Regions from separate parts of the Mesobacillus sp. LC4 genome, predicted to be linked through region 2. Evidence: riboswitches for the same ligand, from Rfam matches in the RefSeq annotation. Region 2 holds a riboswitch; the other holds the start of a gene.
The links. A riboswitch is a leader RNA that binds a small molecule or an ion and turns the genes downstream of it on or off. The one in region 2 is predicted to bind S-adenosylmethionine.
Positions count from the first base shown of each region.

Region 1 (6,210 bases), on a different contig from region 2:
TGGGTTGCACCAGTGCTATACAATGGAGTGATCATCGGTCCCATGAGAGTGAATGAATCTTCTGAGGGAAGATATGAAATCGTTGAGTTTGGTTTTTCAAGATCCACTTCACTTTTGCAGTTAAAGCCTTACGAGTATTTTCTTTCCAATATGCAGTATGATCTTGAGTTAGGATATACTCCATCCAGAGATAACATCCGTCCAATTGGCGGAAATGCAACCAGGCTTTTTGATGAGTGGGGAGTCGATCCCGAAGGAATTCCACTAACTGAGTTTGAAGCATTGATCAAGCAGCATTTAAAGAGAACTTATCCTGACCGTTTCCCCGAAAAAAAGCCATTGTCCAGATATTATTTGCTGGCTTTAATACCAATAATTTTAATACCCTTAGCAGTAGTACTAAGAAAAAATAAACAGTCTGAGAAGGCTGGCTAAATTCAATTCCAGCATATGCTAAAGAAAGAATGATAAAAATTTTTGATGGCCGTATCTTTTCTCTCCCTAAATCCGTTTAAGGGGCAGAGAGGTTCAAAGGAGTGAACAGGATGTCGATCGACAAGCTCAGGAAAATGGATATAGCAAAGGATACCGGTGTCATGGACCATTATCAAAATCTTGAGAGATATTGCCGGTTTTTAACGCAGAGCAGCTGGGATGGTGATGACCTTGTGCAGGAAGTGACGGTCAAGGCGATGCGCCATTATGAGCCTTCACAGATCAGCTCGGCATTGTTGAAAAAGATGGCTTACAATCATTGGGTTGATACGGTCAGGAAGCGGAGTCGTGAGGTAACGGGAATACCGGAAAATCTCGCTTCAGTTACTAATGGCAACGTGATCGATACAGTCGAGATGGTTTTGGCCAAATTGACGCCGAAGCAGGCTGTTATTTTAGTTTTGAAGGAAGCATTCCGTTTTCAATCACGCGAAATCGCTGAACTAATGCAGACAACGGAAATGGCTATAAAAGCATCGCTTCACCGGGCCAGGAAACGACTCGAGCGTGATGGAAACCTTCAAGAAGTGGATCAAGAACTCACCGAGGATGAAGAAAAGCTGCTGACAGACTTGCTTTGTGAATCACTTCACTCTGAGGATCCGACTGTGTTGCTTGAAAGCATCCAGGAGATCCCTTCACTTGCTCCTTGTTCACCGGAGATGTCTTTACACTCTCGTTCACCTCTCTCTACTTTCAAAATGGCTGCGTAAGCAGGAAAGGGAGGAACAAATTGAGTAGAATTCCTTATGTCATCGAACAATCAAACCGGGGAGAACGTTCATACGATATTTATTCAAGGCTTTTAAAAGACCGGATTATCATGCTTGGAGATGAAATCAATGACCAGGTGGCAAACAGCGTTATTGCTCAGCTTCTGTTTCTTGAAGCAGATAATCCTGAAAAGGATATCTCGATCTATATTAATAGTCCTGGAGGTTCAACCACAGCAGGATTCGCGATTTTTGATACGATGGAATACATCAAGCCCGACATCAGCACAATCTGCATCGGAATGGCCGCATCTTTTGGAGCCATGTTGCTGCTTGCCGGTACAAAAGGGAAAAGATTTGCATTGCCAAACAGTGAAATCATGATCCATCAGCCTCTCGGCGGTGCAAGAGGCCAGGCGACGGAGATTGAGATCTCGGCTAAAAGAATCCTGAAGCTGCGCGACCATGTGAATCAAATTATTTCCGATAGAACTGGACAGCCGGTTGAAAAAATCGCAAAGGATACAGACCGGGATTATTTTATGAGTGCACAGGAAGCTTTGGAATACGGGATTATTGATAAAATTATTACACGAACATAGGGGCTGCTTAAGCAGTCCTGTTTTTTTTTTGCTAGAAATGACTGGCTGCTCCTGATATAATCGAATTTATATTTTAAAAGATTCTAACAATTCACAGCGTTAAAGAAATAAACAGTAAAGGGGAATATCCATGAATATTTACGGATCAGAAAAGATACGAAAGATGACATCAAGTATTTTTCAGGAAGTGGTTGACCGTAAACAGGCAGCCTTGATGTATGGGAAAGATGTGATTGACTTAAGTATAGGGAGTCCAGATTTTGGCCCGCCTTCTTTTGTCATGGAGGAACTTGCTAAATATTCGATGGATCCAGGGAAATATGGATACACGTTAAAGGGAATCAGTGAATTTAATGAGGCAGTTACATATTTTTATCAACAGCGTTATTCTGTTGAGCTAGAAGCTGAAAGTGAAGTCTTGCAGCTGATGGGCTCGCAGGATGGGCTAGCGCACTTGGCTACTGCAATCATTGACCCTGGGGATTATGTACTTGTTCCGGATCCAGGTTACCCAATCTATGAAGCTAGCGTAACCATTGCCGGTGGGTCGATCTATCCTATGCCTTTGTTGGAGGGAAATCAATATCTGCCGCAGCTGAATGAGATTCCTCTAGAAATCTTAGAAAAGTCGAAGATGATGATCTTGAGTTATCCAGGAAATCCTGTCACCGCGCTGGCGGACAGCAGCTTTTTTGAACAGGTGGTCGAATTCGCTAAAGTACATAACATCCTCGTGGTGCACGACTTCGCCTATTCTGAATTGATTTATGATGAGAATCCGAAAACCAGCTTCCTTTCGGTGGACGGTGCCAAAGACGTAGGGGTAGAGTTTAACTCATTGTCAAAAACCTTCAATATGGCAGGCTGCCGCATTGGCTACGTCGCTGGGAATTCACAGGTGATCAATATTCTTGCTTCCTTCAAATCACATATCGATTACGGTATTTTTTACCCGATTCAAAAAGCAGCAATTGCTGCACTGACCTCAGATTATTCTTTTCTCGGGGATCAGCTGAAGCAGTATGAAGCACGAAGGGATGCTTTGGTTTCAGGATTCAGGAATAGCGGTTGGCAAGTGGCAAATTCTCCGGCAACGATGTTTGTGTGGGCTAAAATTCCTGCCGGCTGGAAATCCCGCGATTTCGCTTTCAAGCTAATTGATGAAGAAGGAATTGCCGTCGTTCCTGGTGATGCTTTTGGAAAACAAGGCGAAGGCTATGTCCGAATTGCCATGGTCCAGCCACCAGATAGACTGATAGAAGCATCTCAAAGGGTAAATAAATTTCTGTCTGGGTTTCCGGTCGGGATATAATAATATTTCGATAAACGAATTGACTTTTGAATGAATTTGGAATATTATCACTTTAACGAACTAAAATTTAATACTTATGTCTTCTTATCAAGAGAGGTGGAGGGAAAGGCCCTGCGAAACCTCGGCAACAGGTTCTGAAAGAATACTGTGCCAATTCCTGCGGACAATTTTGTCTGAAAGATGAGAAGAGAGTATGCTATGGCTCTCTTCTTGAAGAAGGGAGCTTTTTATTTTTAGGAGGCTTATTTATGAGCCTCTAATGTTTTACTTATAAAACCAACTTATCAGGTTGGTTAAGTTGAGATTTTATGAGCAGAGGAGAGATTGAGATGAAATACGGATTTTGGCTGCCTATATTTGGCGGATGGCTTAGGAATGTAGAAGACGAGAACATGCCACCTACCTTTGACTATGCAAAGAAAGTGATTCAATCAGCAGAACAATGGGGCTACTCTACAACATTAATTGCCGAATTATATTTGAATGATATAAAAGGGCCAGAGCGCGATTCCCTTGAAGCATGGACAACTGCTGCCGCACTGGCTTCAGTAACGGAAAAAATTGAAATAATGGCAGCGGTTAGACCGGGCTTCCACAATCCGGCTATCACGGCAAAAATGGCGGCAAATATTGATCAACTCAGCAACGGGCGATTTACGCTTAATGTTGTTTCAGCATGGTGGGAGGAAGAAGCAAGGCAATACGGCGGAGTTTTTACCGAACATGATGAACGATATGACAGGACTACAGAGTTCATAGATGTGCTCAAGGGACTATGGCGTGATGAAACCTTCTCTTATGAAGGCAAGTTTTATCAGCTCAAGGATACGAAGCTGTTCCCGAAACCAGTTCAGCGGCCGAATCCGGTCCTTTATGCCGGCGGAGAAAGTGCAAAGGGAAAACAGACGATTGTTGAAAAATGTGATGCCTATGTCATGCATGGCGGGACAATAGAAGAAATTGAACAGAAAATAACAGACATGAAAGTCCGCAGAGCGGCAACTTCAAATCCAGAATTGTCGGAGTTCGGAATGGCTGCCTATGTCATTTGCCGCGACACCGAGGAAGAAGCAATCGCAGAATTGGAATGCATTACGACTGTAAAAGAATCAAGTGCCTATGCCGGCTTTAAGGATTTCACAAGTAAATCCCAGCTTGAACAGCAAATCCAGCTCCAGGATTACTCGGTATCGAACCGTGGTTTACGGCCGAATTTGATTGGCACTCCTGACCAAATCGCCGAGCGAATTCTTCAGTATGAACAAGCGGGGGTAGGGTTGCTTCTGCTCCAATTTTCACCGCAACTCGAAGAAATGGAACGTTTTTCAAAGCAGGTTATGCCTCTTGTGGAGGCAAAAAGAAAGCAAGTGATTGCTTGAACTACTATAAGGAGATGAGTAAATATGAGCAAGGTATATATTATCCATGAAAATAGTGAATGGACAATTCATTTAACAAAGCGGCTGAAGGAGCTAGGGATTCCATTTGAGGAATGGCATCTCAACGAAGGACTGCTTGATTTATCGAAGGAACCGCCACAAGGAATTTTTTATAGCAGGATGAGCGCTTCGTCTCACACAAGAGGCCATCGATTCGCTCCGGAATATACTGCACAGGTTTTAGCCTGGCTGGAGGCTCACGGATGCAAAGTTTTCAACGGAACACGCGCACTGGAACTGGAAGTTAGCAAGGTCAAGCAATACCTTGAGCTGGCCAAGCAAGGAGTAAAGACTCCGAGAACTATTGCAACTGTCGGTAAAAAACAGCTTTTAGAAGCGGCCAAGGAATTCGAAGGGAAAGCATTTATTACTAAGCATAACCGCGCAGGAAAGGGTCTTGGAGTACAACTTTTTCAATCGGCTGATGCATTGAAGTCATATGTTGATGGCCCTGCATTTGAAGAACCGGTGGATGGTGTCACGCTCATTCAGGAATATATCCAGTCTCCGGAGAGCTATATAACAAGATGTGAATTCGTCGGCGGAGAATTTGTTTATGCAGTGAGGGTCGATACATCTGAAGGTTTTGAATTATGCCCGGCAGATGCCTGCCAGATTGGAGACCTATTCTGTCCAGTCGGAGAAGAGATTGAAGAAAAGCCAAAATTCCAGGTGATTGAAGCGTTCAACGACCCTATTATTGAAAAATATAAGAGAGTGCTAGAAGCAAACAATATTGATGTTGCCGGAATTGAATTTATCAGAAATGAGTCAGGTGAAATCTTTACTTACGATATCAATACAAATACAAACTACAATCCAGATGCTGAAGCAAAAGCTGGGAAATTCGGCATGCTGGAGCTGGCAAGGTTCTTAGGAGAAAAGCTGGCTGCGGAGTATGGAATAGTGACAAGATAAGCAGGGAGTTCCCCTGCTTTTTTGTTTTTTCTCAGGAAAAATATGATAATCTATATTTAACAAAAGATGGAATTATACTACGGGAGATTAAGAGAAATGAATGGTCAAATGTTGCAAAATAAGTTAAGTGCCGATTGCGAAAGTTGCTTTGGTTTATGCTGTGTGGCTTTGCCATATGCGGAATCTGCTGACTTTGCTTTTGATAAGGGGGCAGGGGTGCCTTGTCAGAACTTGCAGAAGGATTACCGTTGTGGGATTCATAACAAACTGAGGGATGAAGGCTTCAAAGGATGTACCGTATACGAATGCTTTGGTGCGGGGCAAAAGGTTTCACAGATTACCTATAGGGGACATGATTGGCGAGACCACCCAGATACAGCGAAAGAAATGTTCGATGTATTCCCGATCATGCAGCAGCTTCATGAAATGCTACTTTACTTGGATGAATCCATGAAATTAGAGGACGCGAAGCCATTATACGGTGGTCTCCGAACAATCTATAAAAAAACAGAACAGCTTACAAACCTTGAATCTGCTGAAATTCTCAAGTTGGATATTCCCGCACATCGAGCAGAGGTTAACGGATTCCTCATAAAAACGAGTGAACTGGTCCGTTCTCGAGTAAAAAGCAGAAAGCAGCCGAGAGGAAAGAACCTGTTTGGTGCCAGGCTAACAGGAGCGGATCTCAGAGGTTCCGATTTACGGGGGACACTGTTGATTGCAGCAAATCT
Region 1 is NZ_JBGCUB010000005.1:340,969-347,178, forward strand. Features, by position in the region: gene AB5I83_RS17305 (hypothetical protein) at 1-435, shown strand, start outside; gene AB5I83_RS17310 (sigma-70 family RNA polymerase sigma factor) at 546-1,208, shown strand; gene clpP (ATP-dependent Clp endopeptidase proteolytic subunit ClpP) at 1,229-1,810, shown strand; gene AB5I83_RS17320 (LL-diaminopimelate aminotransferase) at 1,941-3,122, shown strand; SAM riboswitch class I at 3,204-3,309, shown strand; gene AB5I83_RS17325 (LLM class flavin-dependent oxidoreductase) at 3,452-4,501, shown strand; gene AB5I83_RS17330 (ATP-grasp domain-containing protein) at 4,526-5,479, shown strand; gene AB5I83_RS17335 (pentapeptide repeat-containing protein) at 5,576-6,210, shown strand, end outside.
Region 1: it holds a riboswitch for S-adenosylmethionine, as region 2 does, so the genes downstream of both, AB5I83_RS17325 (LLM class flavin-dependent oxidoreductase) here and AB5I83_RS12195 (trans-sulfuration enzyme family protein) in region 2, are expected to answer to the same signal.

Region 2 (11,905 bases):
TGCGGCAGTTGAATCTGTCTTTAAAAATTGTTTGACGACGAAGTAGAGCACCAGCAAGCTGACCCCAAGTCCGACGAGCGGGCCAAGGTTTGAAATCAGCACCATGGCAGCAATGAAACCGGCAACCAGTAAACCAAATTTTTTCATGTTCAATTCCTCCTTATCTCTTATGATTACATCTTACCTTTCTGGCTAAAATTCAATAACGTGCCTGAGCTTGATTTTGGAGTAGGACCTGAGGCTTAGCTGCGTACCGGTCTATGGGATTCAACCGCAGCAACAAAAAAATAACCCGGTCTCCATGAACCGGGTTATTTCCATTTGGATTATTTATTTTGCGATGAACATTTGCGTCCAATAGTGTCCATAATTACCGCCCGTTGCATGTCCAACACCGATATGTGTGTATGTAGGACTAAGGATATTCTTGCGGTGGCCGGGGCTATTCATCCATGATTGGACTACTTCATTCGCTGTACGCTGGCCGGCAGCAATGTTCTCTCCAGCACTGCGATAGTTGACGCCAAAATTCTTCATCATCATAAACGGGCTGCCGTATGTTGGGCTTGTATGGGAGAAATAATTTTTGTCTCTCATATCAGCAGATTTATATCGTGCAACCCTGGAAAGCTGCCAGTCAGCAGCTAGCGGTTTCAGGCCATTCTTGGCTCGCTCCTGATTCGTCAGCTGGATTACCTGGCTTTCAATACTCTTTGTTGCTCTTATAGTAGGGATATTCACCTTCTGTCCAGGATAAATCAAATTTGGATTTTTAAACTGCGGGTTGGCGGAAATGATTTCAGAAAGGCCAATCTGGTACCTGACTGATATTTTCCATAGAGTATCACCCGGCTGTACTGTGTGGACCTGCTGTGCGGACGAAATGGTTGGAAGAGCCATTACCATCAATAAAAGAGCTAAAAGTATTTTCTTGAACATATTCAATCCTCCTCACCTGATAGGATGAGAAAAACCCAAGAAATTATACTTTATTAATTTTTCATAAGAAAACATCACAAGAACGTTGCATATAGTTTATTCAAGGGAGGAATGCAAAGTATGGGCTATCTTTGGGTGATGACCATTGGTTTTGTCATTTGTCTCGGTTTAATGGGCGGTACGTTAATGTTTTTTATCAGATCTGCTTTTAATTACGATGATGTGAGCCGGGTTGATTTGTTGGATAGCAAGCGAGAAGAGTAGGTTGTAGAATGCCAAAAGGCTGCCAGGATGAACTGGCAGCCTTCTTACAATGGCATGGTTTTAAAAGTTAAAAGTCGCGTGTGTTATCAAAACGAGTGTTGGCAGGGTTGTCCGAAGTCAGTGGTGCATCGACTGGGTCTACATTCCTTGTGCCATCAACCGCTGTAGCATTATCATTCAGGCCGACTCTGTTTTCGTCACGCTCGACAACTACAAGAATCTTACCTTCTTTTACATAGCCTTCGTAACGTTCCGCTTCATCTTCCGGAATGCCCATTCCGATCAGTGCTCCGGCTAATCCGCCTGCACCTGCGCCTACTGCTGCACCTGTAAGTGTCGCAGCGATTGGGCCCGCAGCTACGATTGGACCAATTCCAGGAATCGCTAGCGCACCGATGCCTGCCAATAATCCAGTAAGGCCGCCTAATACGCCTCCTGTTGCTGCACCTGCAGCCAGACCTTCCTCAGTCTTTGTACCGGTTGCTTCATTGACATCGTGAATCTCATCTTCGTTCTTACTGATAACAGAGATGTCATCAGTTGAGTATCCCTGTCTTTTCAGGTCCTCAACAGCCTGGATTGCGTCTTGCTCGTTATCATATACTCCTACAAGATGTTTTTCATGTTCAAACATAATAAAAGCCTCCTTTAGACGAGTAGTCCCTTTAAAAATACCCGCATACAAGAGGCGTAAACCTTATGTCGAACGATAAAATGGGACATTTTTTTCTTTGAAATCTACATTTAGTTAAAAAGCAACAGTGCAAAGTAGCTCATTTACTTCCAGATTATTTTTCCACAGCCGCAGACAGTGCTGCTTCAAATTGCTGAATGATATCCTCGCTATTTTCGATTCCAACTGAAATCCTGACTAGTCGATACGTGATTCCAAGCTCTGCCTGTGCCTCTGGCGGCAGCGCGCGATGGGAAGTTTTCAGTGGATGGGAGACCGTTGTTTCGACTCCTGCAAGTGTTGGCACAATTTTAATCCAACCAAGCGATTTGAAAAATTGATCTGCATCCACCTGTTCTGCGAGTTCAATACTTACGATGGCGCCGAATCCCTTTTCACCTTCAGTAAATGGATAATAAACCTTTGCGACATTCTTATTTTCATTCAGACTATCAGCCAGCATCCTGGCATTCTCTGATTGAGTTTTCATTCTTAACGCCAGAGTCTTCAACCCCCTGCATGTAAGCCACGCTTCAAACGGACTGAGGTTCGCACCGAGGTTCACGATCCTCGCACGTGCTTCTGCAATCAGCTCCTTCTTGCCAACAACGACACCTGATGTGACATCACTATGGCCGCCAATGTATTTAGTCGCGCTGTGGACAACCAGGTCAGCTCCTAGTGTGAACGGGCGAACATGAAGCGGCGTTGCAAATGTATTATCCACCAAAACAATCAGATCTCTTTTCTTGGCAAGCGCGATGACCTCTACCAATTTTTCCACACGAAGAAGCGGATTTGTGATGGACTCAGTATATAGAAGCTTCGTATTCGGTCGGATCGCCTGTTCTACATTTTGCAAATCCGCAAACGCTACAAAGGTCGTCTCGATTCCAAAGCGTTCCAATTCAGCCTTCAGCATATGAAAACTTCCGCCATAAACATCATCAGCCGCCACGATATGGTCGCCATTTTTCACAACTGCCAGAACACCCGCTAAAATCCCAGCCAGCCCTGAAGAAGCCGCCACTCCATCTTCTGCATACTCAAGCGCTGCTACGGCTTGACCCAGTTCATCCGTATTCGGATTGCCAACCCTGGAATACAAATAATTCCCTTCTCCCTGATAAAAGCCCTCCAGCTCATCAAGGTCATCGAAAGTAAAAGCCGACGTCTGATATATCGGGGTAGCCTTGCTTTTAATTCCCTGTTGCTTCGTATGTACTGAATGCAATACTTCTGTTTCAAACTTTTTAGCCATCTTGTCACCTGCTTTTAGAATTCGTAGTCGTATGGTAAAAACAATCATAAAAAAACCTCTCCAATAAGGAGAGGTTACAGTTCAATCAGCCTCTCTTATCTTCAGACTGCAATCTTCAGAACTCAGCACCTTTCATCGTAAAAAAATAAGGTTGCCGGGCTTCAAAGGGCCTGTCCCTCCGCCGCTCTGGATAAGAGTTATTTCGGGTTTAAAAATAGTTTTTTAATAGCTGAAGTATACCAGCCTCTCCGGCTTTCCGTCAATGAGGGTTCATCCTTTCGGTACCGTTCGTAATACATAAATGACAGTTCATACTTCGGAGGCACCGTTCGTGATACACACTTGACAGTTCATACCTCGGCACCGTTCGTGATACACACTTGACAGTTCATACCTAGGTACCGTTCGTCTTACGTATATGACAGATCGCACAAACTCAATCTTCCGGATCGCTGTCAAGCAAGTCCCAAGGCGTGATCACGCCAATTGGCTTCCCGTGGCGGTCACCGGTTTCCGTGATGATGACGGCCTGCAGTTTTTTTCCTCTTGTATGGTAACGCTCGAATAACTCTTCAATATGATACAAAGATGCATCCTCATCGACAAAGGTCACAAAGTAATTTTTCCCCTTCGTCAGTAGCTCCTTGACCCTCACGTCCTCAAAATGCACGACGCTATCTGAAAAATGCTTCGCCATCCACTGGATGATTTCCGTTGAAGTCAGCAGGGCAATATATTTATCATCCTTGTCATAGACAGGGAATCTTGTGAAATCAAACTTATTGATCACCTTTAGAACATCTTTAAGATACGCATCTTCATAATAATAAAACACAGGGCTGGTCGCGATCGATAACGCTGTCTGCGGCTTCTCGAACTCCCTGCATATCTCCTCGATCCGTTCAACCACTTCGATATGAGGCTCGGCGATATAATAATCCGCGTTCACCCGCTCATGGACAATCGCATTGCGAAGCTTCGCAAACTGATGAAGCTCACTTTTATATTTACGCACTAATGAATGATTTTTATAGCCTGAATACAGCAGTTCGACAAACGCATCACTGTCCGTTCCCTTCACCATTTCCTTCAACGCTTTATGAATCCTGTTAAAAGCTGTCTCGAACTTTCCGGATTGCTCCTTATGTTTTACCTCATGCTCCTCAGAAGCATTGGTGCCTGATTCGGGATTCCTTCCATCATCATTGCCTCGCTTTTTCCCATTCCCATTATTGGATTGTTGAGAAGATGGTTTCCCATTACCATTTTTACTTTTGGATTGATTGGAGGATGAGTTACCATTACCACTTTTTAATTGTTCTTCAGATGAGGAACTCTTCCCGCGTCTAATCTGCTTGTTGTCTGGTTTTACTTTTGACGGCGAGTTGCCGTTTCCTTTTCCAGCTGTATTGGATGAATCCGCACTTTCGTTGTCTTTTTTACCAGGGTGCTTTTGTTCCTTTTCATCGACTCGCTTCAGTCTGTTTTCATCTGACACTTGCTGCTTAGGATTTGTACGAATATATGACTTTTTATTTTTACCAGCCTGTTTTTTTGAACCTGACTGATGATTGAATCTATGTTTATTCTGAGTATTATTAACCAAGATAGCCCCTCCGTAATTTCAAATAACTTCCCTTTCTCCTTACCCCATTTAGTACTTTTACTAATCATGGATATATAATGTAAAAATTCCAGATGAACATTATGTTTGATACAATAAGTATAGTACATACATTACTAATTCACAGATGTTATTTTTATAGAAAAGGGATTGATATTCAGTGGCAGCAACGAAGAAAAAGAGAATAGTTATAGAGGTCACACAGCTTGTGACCATCACAATCGGGGCGATTATCGCGGCTTTTGGGCTCGACCTGTTCCTGGTTCCTAACGCAATTCTTGATGGAGGGGTCATCGGGCTATCCATCATTGCAGCGGAACTGACGAACATCTCGATGAGTATTTTCCTGATTGTTTTCAACCTCCCATTCCTGTATATCGGATATCGGAGGATGGGTTTGAAATTCACGCTTCGCACTTTGTATGGCGTCATCATTTTATCCGCCGCGACCGCTTATTTACACCATTTTGCCCCTGTGACAGATGATTTATTTCTAGCGACTATCATCGGCGCAGTTATCCTGGGTACAGGTGTCGGTTTGGTCATCCGGGCAGGCGGAGCACTGGACGGAACGGAAATCATCGCGATACTTGTCAGCAAAAAGCGCACCGTCTCTGTCGGACAAATCGTCATGATCATGAACTTATTCATCTTCATTTTAGCCGCCTTGCTCGTGTTCAGCTGGGAAACAGCCATGTACTCTATCATCACCTATTTCATCGCCTTCAAAATGATCGATGTCGTCGTCGAGGGCATGGAAGAGCTAAAATCCGTCACGATCATTTCCGATGTTCCTGAAGAAATCGCCGAAGCCTTGCTGAAGCAATTAGGCAGAGGCATGACCTACATACAGGGCCAAGGCGTTTTTTCAAGCGAGCCTAAAAAAATCATCTACACCATCGTCAGCCGGATTGAATTGTCCACACTGCGCTCCGTTGTCGATGATATTGATCCAAATGCTTTAGTCGCGATTGAAAATGTCGCTGATGTTTCCGGAAGCAACTTTGATAAGAGCGGCGGGCATTGATTAAACATGATGGATGAGCGGTTGGTCGATAAAACCTGAAATGTGGTCGATATATCCTTAAAAGTGGTCGATATATCTTAAAAAGTGGTCGAAATAATCAAAAATCCGCCAATATATTTCGAAATGTGGTCGAATTATCTTCAAATGTGGTCGCATAATTTATTTTTTCGCCAATAAGTTCTTGATAAGTCTTTGTCTACGCTTGTTTCTCATGCAATTGTTAGTATTTCCACCAAAATTTGCAGTAATTTTATCATTTTTAATGTAAAAAGTGCCCTGGCGAAGAATCGCCGGGGCACTTTGCTGTTAATCAATCGGATTGTTGAATTTCTTTTCTTTCTGGCCAGTTGTGAATTCGACAAGTTCTTCAGGAGTGTTGTTGCCCTTTTTCTTGTTGTTGTTGCGCTGGGCGTTCCCGTTGCCTAGCTTTTGTTTGCCCATTCTACCTCGCTCCTTTTGATGGATTCATGAAGTAGTATGAGTTTTTTCCTCAGCGTTTATTCCAAGTTCAGGTGCCTGGCGCACTCTCGTTGCCTGCTCGTATGCATAGGCGAGTTTGATCAGCAATGGTTCGCTGAAGGCAGTGCCCGTGAAAGTGATGCCGACCGGCTCTCCACTTTCTGTAAAAGCAGTTGGAACCGTAACGGATGGGTATCCTGCTTTTGATCCGATTGTCGATCCATCCATCGGGAAAAGCACCGCATCAGCACCATATTCTTTCAATGCATAGTCAATCCCCTGCTCCCTTGCCATATAAAGATTGTATTCAAGTTCTTCGAGGTACTCAGCCTCGGTCAGGGTCCCGCTTGTTTTTTCCGATTCGAGGAGCACTTCCTGACCGTACTTCAGCATTTCATCGCCATGCTCGTTATTGAAAGCAATCACGTCAGCAAGTGTCCTGACCGGTACATTCGGTGCCAGACCGTTCAGATAAGCATTCAGGTCCGCTTTGAATTCATAGCTCAAAACCTTATAACCCCAGGTCGCCTTCGCTGCTGGTATCGCTGCTTCAACTACTTGCGCGCCTAGCTCTTTCAATTTTTCAACCGCTTTTTGAAAAATTTGCTCCTGTTCCTGAGTCCACTTGCCAATATACTCTTCTCTTACAACAGCAATTTTCGCTCCATTTAATGCTTTTTCATCGAAAAGAGAGTCATGATTGAATTGTGGTAAACTGACCATCGTTGCCGGGTCTTGCGGATCGTGTCCAGCAATCGCTTCTAAAAGATAAACCGCGTCCTTCACACTTCTCGCCATCGGGCCGGCGGTATCCTGAGTGTGGGCAATCGGAATGATGCCGCTGCGGCTGACAAGGCCGACTGTCGGCTTGATGCCTACCAATGAATTCTGCGAAGCTGGGTTCAAAATAGAGCCATCCGTTTCGGTTCCGACTGCTACGGCAGCCAGATTAGCCGCAATCGCCGCACCAGAACCGGCACTTGATCCCCCAACATCGAAGTTTCCAGGACCATACGGATTCAGCACCTGGCCTCCGCGCGAACTGTAGCCGCTTTTCATGTTATTCGCCATGAAATTCGCCCACTCTGTCATGTTTGTTTTGCCAAGAATGACAGCGCCAGCCTCCCTTAGCTTGGCTGCAACAAAGGAATCCTTCTGGGCAAAAGAGTCCTTCAATGCGAGCGATCCAGCACTTGTATGCATTTTATCATTTGTATCAATATTATCTTTTACCAGAACCGGAATGCCGTGCAATGGACCCCTGGCACCCTTCAGTTTTCGTTCTGCATCCAGTGAAGCTGCGATCTGCAGTGCATCGGGGTTCAACTCAAGTACTGAATTGATTGTTTTATCAAAAGCCGAAATACGGGCCTGGTACATGAGGACAAGATCATGAGAGGACAGCTCACCCTTCTCCATTTTCTCTTGCATCTCATCAATCGTCGCTTCCGGCAACCACTCTTGCATCAATGTATCCAAATGTGGATTTTTCACGTTCAACAATTCCTTTCAAAAAAAATACCCTTTAACAGAGCCATCAAAAATAAACTACGGAATATATATTCTGATGCCTTAAGGAAAACTCCTTTATTCACAGTAAAAAAGCTATAGGAATTGATCCTATAGCTTCGATAGTTGTTATTCAGGGTCGACAATTTTTCCGCCGTAAAACTCTTTTTGTACTGGCGTGATATTAAGGGCGTTGCAGAACCTTTTCAAATCACGTTCTTCACGTTCGTTGACGATTGAGATGACCGTTCCCTCTGCGCCAAAACGGCCTGTACGTCCGGAGCGGTGGATATATTGATCATGCTCCCTTGGCAAGTCATAGTGGACAACGTGAGTGACACCTTTGATATCCAAGCCACGAGCTGCGACTTCAGTCACAAGCAGCATTTCGCTGTTGCCATCACGGAACTTGTTCAAGTATCGCTGACGATCTTGCTTGTTGAGCTCACTGTGCAGCTGGCCAACGTGGAGGTCCTTGAACTTCAATTTTTCAGCGGCGATGATCAGGTTTGGAATGTCCTTGATAAAAACAAGTGACTTCGTTCCATCCAGACGGGCAATCTTCTCAAGAATTTTAATTTTGTCACGCTGCTCGCTGAGGAAATAAATATGCTCAACTTTTGCAGCATCGATCGTTTCATCCTTTTTGACATTGATGATCTCTGGGTCCTTCGCCAATCTCTTGATCGATTTTTCAACAGTCTCTGGAAGAGTTGCTGAAAATAGCAGAAGCTGTCTTTGATCAGCAAGAGTCGATTTGACAATGCTTTTTACCGTTTCATTATGCTCCGGGGTAAGAAGCTGATCACCTTCATCGAGGACGACTGTTTGGACCTTATGCATTTTCAGCTTCTTTTGCTTGATCAGTTCATTCGTCCGCCCTGGAGTACCGACGATGATGTGCGGGCTCTTTTTCAGCTTGTCGATCTGACGCTTCAAGTTCGCACCGCCGATCAGGCTTGCCGATTTGATGCCGCTGCCTTCTCCCCATTTCTGTATTTCGGACAGGATCTGCATGACAAGCTCCTGTGAAGAAGCCAGGATGACAGCCTGTGTATTCTGCATTTTAGGGTCGATTTTATTTAAAACAGGAAGCAGGTACGCCAAAGTTTTACCAGTACCAGTCGGTGATTCTCCGACAACATCTTTTCCTTCTATTATGAGAGGAATGGCGGTTGTCTGGACAGAAGTCATCGTCTCGAATCCAGCCTTCTCCCAAGCCTGCTGCAGGAACGGTTGTAGTTGTGCAATAATTTGTTGAGTTTCAGACATGATTTTCTCCTTCAGTTAAACATTCTAGTATTGATACTAGCTAAAACACGATTATAAGTCCAGTATTCCCTAGAAAATTAACGTTTTGCACCTTTTATTTGCGATTGTTTTTTGCTCGGATTCGTTTTATTGGCGAATTTCTATTTTTATTGGCGAATTTCACAATTTTATTGGCGAAAATCACCCTTTTATTGGCGACTTGGAAATTTTGCAGGTTTTTTTCCAATTCACAAAAAGACACCGGGCGAGTTACCGCCCGATGTCTCTTAATTCAAACTTATTTACGAATCCAAACTGCGCCAGCAGAGTTATCCTTTGCTTCACCAATGACCTGGAACTTCAATCCGTAGTTAGGCAGTTTTTTGCCTGCATCCGGAATCAATTCGTTGATGTACTTTTTAGAGTCATCAAATGTCGTCACACCTGGAAGTCCTTCGTAGTCAAAGATTCCGCGTGAAGGAGAATCTACATACCATTCCGGTGCCTTATCAAGTGAGAATGCCGCGTCAGCGATTTGATAACGTGTGCTACTAGTTGTAGAATCTTGTCCATTAAGCTTACCAACGATTGCTTCTGGGTGAGAGTCAACAACACCGATGAAGCCTTCACCTGGGTGAACACCTACCCAGTTATCAGTGAAGCTGTCGTCACCGTACCAAACAACTAAACCAGTGTTGTACTTCACGCCGCGGCCTTCAATCAATCCTTTGTCAGCGCCAGCGTAGTTTCTCCACTCAAGGTAGTAGTAGTGGTCTTTATCGAACAGACCGTTTGTTGAGATGAATCCATCAAGAGTCACTTGCTGAGTACCTTCTGCATCATCAGCAAATACTTCTGTGCCGTCAACAGTCAGGCTAAGGTTGTCCATTGCGAAACCTTCCGGTGCAAGACCTCCGTCTGTTACATATTCAAACACAAGCTTCACTTTCTGGCCTGCGAACTGGCTTAAGTCATAAGACTTATCTTTCCATTCGCCTTGAGTTGTTTCCATGCCGCCAGCCGTGTTTTCATCACCAATAACGTCTAGCTCAACTTCTGTGCCATCTTCTGTTACTGCATTTACAAATACATAGTCATAATCGTACTCAACTTCAAACAATGTTTTGTAATTGAAAACCGCTTCTGTTGCAGCTGTCAGGTCGAACACAGGTGTTTCCAATGCAGTGTGCAGGTCATCGCCTTTTGTGCTGTAGTAATATTTTTCACCGAAAGCTGGCTTGATGCCTTCTACCTTTTTAGATGGTAGGTTCACTTTTACAATGCCGTTATTCTTTGACTTCGTGACACTCTGGTCGATGACTGCTGTCAAACCATTTTCATCAATTTCGTCGTAGTTAACTTCCGTAATGTTAGCCCAATTGCCGCCCATGATCTTTTGGAAGTACTCTTTGTTCTGTGGAGAGAAGCTTGTAGGCTCTGTTCCTGCTACTGCTCCGTTCCAGCTGCCGCCGCTCATGATTGACCATGATGCAACAGGCTCACCTTGTCCAGTGTACTGTGTGTCATACTCATCTGGAAGACCTAGGTCATGTCCGAATTCGTGTGCGAATACACCAACCGCTCCATCTTCAGGCTCGATTGTGTAATCGTATGCAGCCATCGATCCGCCCCAGTATGGTACTTGAGCAGTTCCTTCAGTGCCAGGAACTCTATGAACTCCATTCAATACCCAACGGTGTGACCAGATTGCATCGTCACCAAGTGCTCCGCCGCCAGCTTCCTGGCCGACACCAGCATGAAGGACCATCAAGTGGTCAACAAGTCCGTCCGGCTCATTTTGGTTGCCGTCACCATCCAGGTCATAAAGATCGAATTGGTCGAACTCAGATAGATCAAGTCCGCCTTCAACCGCTGCTTTCAATGCATCTTTTACAAAGTTACGTGGTCCATCTTCACCATTGTTATCATGGCCGCCTTCTGGACTATCGTCACCATAGTCAGCAGCATTTCCAGGTACTGTCACCCAGTCTGTTACATGACCGTCAACTGTATAGCTTCCGCCAGACTGCTCTTCATAGTACTGCTTGAACGTCTGGACCTTTTCACCATTGAATAATGTGAACTCTTCATCACCGAAAAGCATTTTTTCGTAGTGCTCGCGGCTGAAGTCATCTGAGTACATATAGCCTTCTTCTTGTTCGATGTTATTGTGCTTGAAGTCTGCGAATTCAGCTAAAAGAACAAGAACTTTGTCCTCCCTGACTTCGCCATTGTAAGGAGCCTGTTTCGCAGGATCCACTTTCGCGTAACCTGTTGGCTTGCCTTTTTTATAATTGTCATGGCCTTTTTCAAGCTGCTTTGTCAGCTTGTCCTTCTGCTTTGTCAAAAAGTCCTTGGACTTCTTGGTCATTTCATCTTCAGCAGCATGCTTGTCAGCCTTTCCCGCTTTAGTACCCTGCTTCTTCTTAATATAGTCTGTTACCGCTTTGTTGACTTCTGCCTGTGAAGCACCTTTCGAAATCAGGCCGCGCTCCTGCAATGCTTTTGCCAGGCGATCCTGGTCAACGATGTTCAGGTCGATTGGCGCTGATACCGGTGCTGTTGCAGCTTCCACAGATTTAGTTGCTACTGGAGAACCTGCAAATGATCCAGCAAACAATGTTGATGCGAAGACAGCACTAGCTGCCACGCTAGAAAGAACCTTTAAAGAACTTTTCTTCTTCAAAAAGATAACCCCCTGCTATATTCTAAGTTTCGAATTTTCATATTTTCTGAAGACTCTGATTGGAATTGTAGCAAGGTTTTTAAATATTGTAAATTTTTATAATATAATAATATTTTCCTATAAAATCACCCTCTTTTTAACAAAAACACCCTTTATTAAAAATAAACTGAGTCTATCATCCTGTTTTTATCTCAAAAATAAGGGTATTTAAA
Region 2 is NZ_JBGCUB010000003.1:263,278-275,182, forward strand. Features, by position in the region: gene AB5I83_RS12175 (lmo0954 family membrane protein) at 1-147, opposite strand, end outside; gene safA (SafA/ExsA family spore coat assembly protein) at 331-939, opposite strand; gene AB5I83_RS12185 (hypothetical protein) at 1,060-1,203, shown strand; gene AB5I83_RS12190 (general stress protein) at 1,271-1,837, opposite strand; gene AB5I83_RS12195 (trans-sulfuration enzyme family protein) at 1,992-3,137, opposite strand; SAM riboswitch class I at 3,230-3,334, opposite strand; gene AB5I83_RS12200 (CBS domain-containing protein) at 3,574-4,743, opposite strand; gene AB5I83_RS12205 (YitT family protein) at 4,922-5,788, shown strand; gene AB5I83_RS12210 (hypothetical protein) at 6,095-6,229, opposite strand; gene AB5I83_RS12215 (amidase family protein) at 6,254-7,741, opposite strand; gene AB5I83_RS12220 (DEAD/DEAH box helicase) at 7,886-9,028, opposite strand; gene AB5I83_RS12225 (immune inhibitor A domain-containing protein) at 9,306-11,693, opposite strand.